DNA from 3 places in the Streptococcus urinalis 2285-97 genome. Region 1 is predicted to be linked to each of the others. Evidence: predicted binding sites of a transcription regulator. Region 1 holds the regulator's gene; each other region holds the start of a gene.

The links. The regulator Rex, encoded in region 1, represses fermentation and respiration genes when NADH is low (regulators of the CRP and FNR family bind a similar motif). The targets are predictions, from matches to a motif close to TTGTGAANTANTTCACAA.
Region 2: a site for Rex is predicted at 1,838-1,855, ahead of trhO (oxygen-dependent tRNA uridine(34) hydroxylase TrhO). Genes of this name have one in related genera too.
Region 3: a site for Rex is predicted at 1,551-1,568, ahead of pflB (formate C-acetyltransferase). Genes of this name have one in related genera too.

What each region holds. Positions count from the first base shown of each region.
Region 1 covers NZ_AEUZ02000001.1:1,001,120-1,004,332, reverse strand. The annotation lists gene STRUR_RS05120 (cysteine desulfurase family protein) at 1-616, shown strand, start outside; gene STRUR_RS05115 (DUF1831 domain-containing protein) at 619-960, shown strand; gene STRUR_RS05110 (DUF4649 family protein) at 1,010-1,228, shown strand; gene STRUR_RS05105 (redox-sensing transcriptional repressor Rex) at 1,341-1,985, shown strand; partial or broken gene STRUR_RS11885 (gamma-glutamyl-gamma-aminobutyrate hydrolase family protein) at 2,000-2,694, shown strand; gene radC (RadC family protein) at 2,691-3,213, opposite strand, start outside.
Region 2 covers NZ_AEUZ02000001.1:884,735-887,947, reverse strand. The annotation lists gene miaA (tRNA (adenosine(37)-N6)-dimethylallyltransferase MiaA) at 1-391, opposite strand, end outside; gene STRUR_RS11265 (DUF3042 family protein) at 557-733, shown strand; gene trhO (oxygen-dependent tRNA uridine(34) hydroxylase TrhO) at 778-1,764, opposite strand; partial or broken gene STRUR_RS11870 (hypothetical protein) at 1,927-2,229, shown strand; partial or broken gene STRUR_RS11865 (cobalamin-independent methionine synthase II family protein) at 2,357-3,213, shown strand, end outside.
Region 3 covers NZ_AEUZ02000001.1:390,665-393,877, forward strand. The annotation lists gene pflB (formate C-acetyltransferase) at 1-1,428, opposite strand, end outside; gene dinB (DNA polymerase IV) at 1,635-2,729, shown strand; gene STRUR_RS01930 (hypothetical protein) at 2,758-3,213, opposite strand, start outside.

The DNA.
Region 1 (3,213 bases):
TAAAGCTAAGTTCCATGTTGATGCGGTCCAAGTAGCTGGTAAATTGGATATTAATCTTGAAAAAGATAATATTGATTTCCTATCACTATCTGCACATAAATTTCATGGACCAAAAGGTATCGGTCTTCTTTATCATCGTTCACAACAATTCGATAGCCTTCTTCACGGAGGTGACCAAGAAAATAAAAGACGAGCTAGTACGGAAAATCTAATTGGAATTTCTGGAATGACTCAAGCATTAAAAACAGCTATTCAAAATAGAGATGATAATCTGCAAAAAGTTACTCATTTAAAATCATACTTTTTAGAGTCTATTTCTGATTTAAACTATTATTTAAATGAATCAAAAAATAGCTTACCATACGTGATTAACATTGGATTTCCTGGTAAGAAAAATGATATTTTATTGACGCAACTTGATTTAATGGGTATAGCTATTTCAACAGGATCGGCTTGTACTGCTGGTGCAGTCGAACCAAGTCATGTTTTGGAAAGCATTTATGGTGACTCTTCATCTAGGCTTGAAGAGTCCGTTAGAATTAGTCTTTCTGAATTAAATACTGAAAAAGATATCAGTGAGCTTAGTAAAGCACTACATACAATATTAGGGAAATAATAATGGCATTTGAAAAAGAAATTCATTTAACAGATTGTAAATTCACTTATAGTATAAGCAATAATATTAAAGCTTATACATTAAGAGATACTACCTTTAATCAAACAAAAATTGGAAATTATGAATTAACCAGATTACTAGAAGAGGTTCCTAATTCTGGAGAAGGCTTTCCTTTAAAGATTACAATAAATAAAGGACTAGATGCTTTTAAATTAGCAATAACTGATAAATCTGGTCTTCGTCTTGTTAATATTTTTAAATCTGATAAACATAAGATTTTACAAGATAAGTTTTATTTCTTAATGGATAGTCTTGTTGAGCGCGGTATTTTTGACAAAAAGTAATATTTTCGCTTTAATAATTATAATAAATATTAGAGAGAAGGCATATCTTATGCTAACAATTAATTACTTAAATGACAGCAAACAAGAGAAAGTTCTTACCTATGACAATTTTGAAGAATTTGAACTGTCTCGCTTTGCTTGTGCCATTAATATTGCTGATTACTACAAAGTTTCAAAAGTTGAATTAGATGGTGAAACGATTGATTACACTGGAAATATTGGTGATCTCTATCTCTTTTTGACTAAACGTTTAAAAACTAAAGCTTAAAAAATCTATGCTACTATAGGTTTTTTTTATAGCAAAATAAAACCTATATTGTTGCAGAATTCACAAGCTATTTGTTACAATAGTGTTGAAAAAATAACAAGGAGAAAAAAACGTGACTATTGAGAAAACAATTCCTAAAGCGACTGCAAAACGTCTCTCACTTTATTATAGAATTTTTAAACGTTTCCATGCAGATGAAATTGACAAAGCAAGTTCAAAACAAATAGCTGATGCTATGGGGATTGACTCTGCGACTGTCAGACGTGATTTTTCCTACTTTGGAGAACTTGGACGTCGTGGATTCGGTTATGATGTTAAAAAGTTAATGAACTTTTTTGCAGATATTTTAAATGATCATTCTACTACTAATGTTATTTTAGTGGGCTGTGGTAATATTGGAAGAGCTCTTCTTCACTATCGATTCCATGATCGTAATAAAATGCAAATTGCGCTTGGTTTTGATACAGATGATAATGAACTAGTTGGTAGCAAAACACAAGACGGCATTCCAGTTTATGGTATTTCATCAATCAAAGAAAAACTCTCAGAAACCAATATTGAAACTGCTATCCTCACTGTTCCAAGTACTGAAGCTCAACAAGTCGCAGATGAACTAATTGATGCTGGAATTAAAGGTATCTTAAGTTTTTCACCTGTTCATTTACAAGTACCAAAAGGGGTAATTGTTCAGTATGTTGATTTGACTAGTGAATTACAAACCTTACTTTATTTTATGAATCAATCTCAAAATGACTAATTAGAGGAGAAAACATGTCCAAACCAATTATCGGTATAACAGCTAACCAACGCCTTAATCCATCTTTAGATGATATTCCATGGTCTTATGCACCAACAGGATTTGTAGAAGGTGTTAAGGAGGCTGGGGGCACTCCACTTCTTCTACCAATTGTTGACGAAAAGACGGCAAAACAGTATGTTCAGATGGTGGATAAACTCATACTTATTGGTGGACAAAATGTAGATCCAAATTTTTATGGAGAAAGCAATCAAGCTTATGAAGATGATTTCATGATTGAAAGAGATTTCTTTGAAATCGCATTAATTAAAGAAGCAATCAAACTTAAGAAACCTATCTTTACTGTCTGTCGTGGTATGCAACTTATGAATGTTGTTTTGGGTGGTACTTTAAATCAAAATATACCCAATCACTGGCAATTAGAACCTTCTGAAACCATAACACAATAATTTACCATAAAAAGGATTCGATACTTGAGCCCATTTATGGACTAAAAAATAAAGTCAATACTTTTCACCGTCAATCAATAAAACAATTAGGCAGTGGTCTGGAAGTTATCGCATCTGACCCAACTGACGATACGATTGAAGCTGTGACTTCTACCAACCCCGATATCCGATTTTTAGGTGTTCAATGGCATCCTGAGATGCTTTGCCATAAACGTCAGGAAGAAAAAGATTTATTTGACTATGTTGTTAATAAACTCTAAATAATTTGATTTTTTTCCTTAAAACTATAATAATGATGTTTACCAACGATGATGTGATCTAGGCAGTTTATGCCTAGTTCTTCACATGATCGTTTTATTTTAGCAGTAAATTGAATATCATAGTCACTTGGAAAAACATTATTTGAGGGATGATTATGTGCTAATATTAAGGATGTTGCTAAATTTTTACAAGCATGAAATAGAATTTCTCGTGGTTCTGCAATTGATTTAGTAACAGTTCCTTTAAATATTACCTTTTCTTCTATAATTCTATTTTGACTATCTAAATATATGGCCAATAGATGCTCTTGTTTGTGAAAACCAATTTGATAAATTAATCTTTTTGCTAATTGTTGACTTGATTTGATTTTATCCTCAAATTGATACTGAGATTGAAAAATACGTTTTGAGAATTCAATCATAGCCTTTATTTCGACAGCTTTAACACTACCTATTCCTGTTAGTTGTTCTAGCTCTGCTAAGGATAATTGACTAAAAATTCCTAAAGATGGTATTTTC
Region 2 (3,213 bases), 120 kb from region 1:
GTTCTAATTCTGCTCTCAATGATAAAACTTTTTTTTGATCAACTTGACCGCCTAGATGATAGCCTTCAATGAGACTTTGAATATATAGACCCGTGCCTCCAACAATAATTGGTAATTTAGATTTTTCAGCAATTTCACTTATAGCCTTTTGGGCCTCTTGAACAAAATCAAATGCAGAATAACTATCAGTAACATCTCTGACATCTATTAAATGATGTTTAATCTCTTCTTGTTCTTGTTTTGTAACTTTGGCAGTACCAATATCTAACTGACGATATACTTGCTGACTATCACCAGAAATAATTTCACCATTATAGATTTTTGCTAGTTTAATACCTAAATCACTCTTGCCTATTGCTGTTGGACCAACAATAACAATAATTTTTTGCATTTTTTATAATGAACTTTCCTTCCTTATGATATAAATGACTAAGAACGTTTTCACTTGCTATTTAACTTAAATTTAGTTACCATATATTATAACATAAGTGTATAGAAGACAAAGAATTTCTAACCATACTTATGCTCAATTTTCAATGAAGTGGGGAAACAAAATATGAGTAAAAAATTTCAATTTGCAAAAGGTTTAGTTACAGGTGTTGTTGCTACAGCAGCAACAGTGGCTGGTGCAGTATTTGCTGTTAAAAAGACTATTATTGAACCAGAAGAAGAAAAAGCTGCATTTGTTGAAGAAAATCGCAAAAAAGCTGCTCGTCGTCGTGTTGCTCGCTAAGAAAAATCAATAAAAAAAAGAAATCCCAAATGGGATTTCTTTTTTTAAGCCATTACAGATTCTGGTAAATATTCTCCAATGGCTTCCAAACGATCTGACCATTCTTGTCTAGTTAAACCGTGCTCAGCAACATAACGGTTTTTTTCATGAGCGCGACATTCAGGTGAGCAACCACGTAAGTATTTTGCTTCATTTTCTTCTGATGCAAAAATTTGTTTGTTACAAAACGGATTTGCACAATTCACATAGCGTTCGCATGGTTGACCATCAAAGTAATCACGCGCAATAACGGTTGGCTCTACATGATTAATCGGAACTGCGATTCTCTCATCAAAAACATACATAGCACCATCCCATAAGTCGCCTTGAACTTCTGGGTCTTTACCGTAAGTTGCGATTCCGCCATGTAATTGACCAACATCTTTAAAGCCTTCACGAACCATCCAGCCAGAAAATTTCTCACAGCGTACACCACCTGTACAATAAACAACCACACGTTTTTCCATAAATTTTTCTTTGTTATCACGAACCCATTGAGGTAATTCACGGAAGTTACGAATATCTGGTCTGATTGCTCCTCTAAAATGTCCCAAATCATATTCGTAGTCATTACGTGTATCTAATACAACAGTATTGTCATCAAGTAATGCTTCTTTAAACTGTTTTGGACTTAAATATTCGCCAGTAGTTTCCAAAGGATTGATATCTTGGTCAAAGTCATTATCTTCAAGACCTAAATGAACAATTTCTTTTTTGTAACGAACAAACATTTTCTTGAAAGCTTGTTCTTCTTCTTCATCTATCTTGAACCATAAATCAGCAAAACGATCATCACTATGAACCCAATCCATATATTTTTGCGTTGTTTCATAATCACCAGAGACTGTTCCATTAATCCCTTCATCAGCTATTAAAATTCTACCTTTTAAGCCAATTGATTTACAAAATTCAAGGTGTTTTTTTGCATATTCTTCAGCATTTTCAATAGCTACATATTTGTAGTAAAGTAATACTCTAATCTTGTCAGACATATTTTCTCCTCGCATTGATATAATTTAACACTTTATTATATCCTCTATCGTTTTATAATCTCAAATGATTGGCTTGTCTATTTATTCACAATAATCAAATTAAAAGTGAATGTAACACATTTATGGTATCCTAAGATAAAAACAGAGAAAACGAAGGAAAATATGAACTACGAACTTTGTTTAGAATATGGTACTTTCCCACTAAAAGAAATAGGTGACTATGTTATTGATGATCAAAACCCACCGTCATTTATAGCTGATGATCAGGTGTTAGTTAACAAGTTGACTGTCATGAACTAACTTTTTCACGAATTATTTTTAACTATTGAGAGTCAATTTCATTATATCGGTTCTGAATTTCCTGAAAAGAGAAAGGAAATACAAACACTCTATGAGGACGTTTCTGATATTCTTATTCAAAAATACAATGATCACTCCATTTCAATAGAAACATTTATTCTTTAAGATGAATCTTTTGATTCATCTTTTTTTGATATAGTCAATAGCTATAATCAAGACTAAATAAATAACTATTTTTCATTTTTCCTATTTTCCGTTACCATAGTTTTATTAGGAAAAAGAGGTAGACATTATGACACATTCTAGATTTCAATTAGTAGGATCACTACTTAGACCAGCAGATTTATTAAATTACAAAACAAAAATTGAGCAACGTGATGATATTCAGTACCCTTTTTATGATTATTTTGATGGTTATCACGAAACGGAAACAAAAAATATCAAAAAAGTTATTCAAGATGAAAAGGACCATGGGATTGATGTTTTAACAGATGGTGAGTATTCCAAATCAATGTGGCATCTTGATTTTATTTGGGGCTTTGACGGTATTGAGCGTTATATTGCTGAACATGGTTATAGCTTCAAAGATCACGATGGTAGTCACTATGAAACCAGAAAAGACATTGGAATTCGTATTGTAAAACCACTTTCTGGAAAAAATCATCATTTTCTAGATATTTATAGACTTCTAAAAGAAGAAGCTGGTGATTTTCAAACAAAACTAACGGTTTGGGGACCCGCCCATGCTTACACAGAGCTTGCTATTTTTGATAAGTTAGCAGGAGAAAATCAAGTCTACAAAACAAATGAAGAGTTGAAAGCCGGACTAATCAATGCTTACCAAGAGTTTTTGGATGACTATGTTGAAATAGGTGGTAAAATCATCCAATTTGATGATTGTTTGTGGGAACTTTTTGATTAATCAAATCCAAATTCATTCTTTGCTGAAGGAAATACCCAATTGGCAGATTTAGCAGATGAATTTATTGCTATCAATAATCAAATCGTTGATTATGCACATTCTCTTGGTTTAAAAGTTTGGACACACAATTGTCGTGGAAATTACGAAAGCCGTTCTGCAGCAGGTGGTACATATGAAGCTATCGCTGAAAAGTTTTTAAAAGATCAACATTATGATCGTTTCTTTTT
Region 3 (3,213 bases), 610 kb from region 1:
TTTTACAGTGTCAAAGTCAAGAATATCATCACGGACAGGATCAATATCAAACACTTTATAGTCTTTATGAACATCATCATAACCACCGTTAAGACCAGTAAGAAGCGCTTTTAGCACATTTACACGGGCACCAAAGTATTGGATATTATGACGTTGTTCTTCATTTTCTGGGTCAAGTGGAGAAACACAACAAGAAATACATGACATTTCACCGTAGCCATCTTTAGCCATTGTTGTCACACCTTCATATTGAATTGAAGAATGTTTGTGACTCATATGCATGCAATAATGACGGAAAGAATATGGTAATTTATCAGTCCAAAGTACAGTTAAGTTTGGTTCTGGAGAATTACCAATATTATCTAATGTGTGTAAGAAACGGTAGTCCATTTTTGTAACACGGTGACGACCATCATTACCCATACCAGCCATAGAAGTAGTGATAAAGGTTGGGTCACCTGAGTATAATGCATCATAAGCTTTTGTACGAGCAAATTTTACTGTACGTAGTTTAAGCACAAAGTCATCAACAAATTCTTGAATTTCTGATTCTGTGAAAGTTCCACGGGCAAGGTCACGTTCTGCAAAAATATCTAAGACGATTGGCACACGTCCAAGAGAAGTAGCAGCACCATTGATAACACGACATACTGACATGAATGCAATATTTACCCATTGGATTGCTTCTTTAACATTTGTAGCAGGTTTACGCACATCTAATCCATATAAGTCACCAAGTTTAACAACTTCACCAAGTGCTTGATATTGAAGATTAACTTCTTCACGTAAACGGATAGATTCTTCATCGATTTCAGTAATAGAATTCCAGTCGTTTACTTTTTCTTGCATTAAATAATCAGCACCGTATAGAGCAAGACGAGCATAAACACCGATAATACGTCCACGTGAGTATGCGTCTGGAAGCCCCGTAACAGTGTGTGCATGACGGGCACGACGGATATTAGAGGTATATGCACGGAAAATACCGTCATTTACTGTTGTTGCATATTTTGTAAAGATTTCATGAATTGCTGGATCAGGTTCATATCCATTTTCTTTAAGTGTTGTTTCTGCCATACGGATACCACCCTTTGGCATGAAGTTTAATTTAAAGAGTTCATCATTTTGAATACCAAAAATCAATTCTTGGTCTTTGTCAATGAAACCTGCTGGGATACCGGCAATAGAAGTTGGTTGATTGTCCATTGGGAAACGAGTTTCTTCATAATGTGCTTTCGTTTCTTCAATGACTTTTTTGATGTGAAGTGAACGTTCTGTTGGGCCAGCTAAGAAACTTTCATCTCCGTCATAAGGTTTATAGTTATCTTGAACGAAGCGAGAAATACTTGCTTTTTCTCTCCAACTTGTTCCTTTGAAGCCTTCCCAAGCTTTTTCAAAAACATCTGTATTTGTTTTTACAGTAGCCATAATAGTCTCCTTTAAATCTAGTAACAACGCGGTTCTGTTACATTTACAAGTTTAGTGTAACACAAAGTAACCGTTTTCCCAAGCATATTTCTTGACAAAAGAAATTTTCTTTTATAATACAGTTGTAAATAATTTCACATAACTGTTACAGTTTGCGTTTGATTGGCTAAAAGGTATAATAAAAGAAGTAAAAGTAGGAGGTTTTCATGTTAATTTTTCCATTAATTAATGATACTAGTCGAAAAATTATTCACATAGACATGGATGCCTTTTTTGCTTCCGTTGAAGAAAGAGACAATCCCAAATTAATTGGAAAACCAGTTGTTATTGGAAGAGATCCAAGAGAAACAGGGGGAAGAGGGGTCGTTTCAACATGTAATTATGTGGCAAGACAATTTGGCATCCATTCAGCAATGAGCTCAAAAGAGGCATTTGATAAGTGCCCGCAAGCTATTTTTATTTCAGGAAATTATGCTAAATATAAAGCTGTCGGACTTGAGGTAAGAGCTATTTTTAAACGCTATACTGATTTAGTTGAACCGATGTCAATCGATGAAGCATATTTGGATGTCACAGAAAATAAACTTGATATTCAATCAGCTATAAAAATAGCTAAATTAATTCAGCATGACATCTGGAATGAACTTCATCTGACTTGTTCGGCTGGTGTTTCTTACAATAAATTTTTAGCAAAATTAGCCAGTGACTTTGAAAAACCTCATGGGTTAACATTAGTTTTACCTGATGATGCCCAAGAATTTTTGAAAGCTTTGCCAATTGAAAAATTTCACGGTGTCGGCAAAAAATCAGTTGAAAAATTACATGAGATGGGCGTATTTACAGGTGAAGATTTGCTTAATATTTCTGAAATGACTTTGATTGATCAATTTGGATGCTTTGGCTATGACCTTTTTCGTAAGGCAAGAGGCATTCATTATTCTCCTGTAAAGCCAAACCGTATTCGTAAATCCATAGGGAGTGAGAGGACCTATGCAAAATTACTTTATCAGGATGAGGATGTCAAAACTGAAATTAGCCACAATGTTGAAAGGGTCGTAAAGACACTTGAAAAAAATGGTAAAATTGGGAAAGTATTAGTATTAAAAGTAAGATATGCTGACTTTACAACTCTAACAAAACGGATTACTTTAGCTAATGCTAGTGATCAGTTTGAACCATTAGATTTAGCTGCAAAGCAACTCTTTGATAGTTTGCCTGAAAAAGCTTCAGGTATTAGACTATTAGGTGTGACCATGACATCACTTGAATCAAAGGAAGCAAATCTAAATTTGGAAATTTAAAAAAGACTAGTAAAACTAGTCTTTTTTTTTAATCCATTTGGTATTCTTCAGAATGATCTCTGTTGTTAAGCTTACTGGATTGTAAGTAACTATAAATGTAGAGTGCCAGCATGATAAGAGCTGGTATTGCGTCACTAATAATAGTAAAGGAAGTTATTTGGATTTCTTTTGAAACGTAATTTAAAAAAGTCAATAACACACTAGCAATGACAGAAACAATACCTAAAATATAAGGTAATGTTGAGATGCGTTGATTGTTTTTTAGATATCCCCTGTTTTTAAAACAATAGACAATAATAACAATACTTAATACAAGAAGTACTGCCGTTGTAAACCAATCAAGTGGTGTTATTTGAGATGCTTTTTTTATGGCATCCAATTGTTCTGAACTGTATTGTTTCTGAAGAGTTGGGTCATTTAATTGTTTAGATGCCATAAAGGTCATCATGGTCCCAATAATCGTAAAGATAATGGAACAGCATTT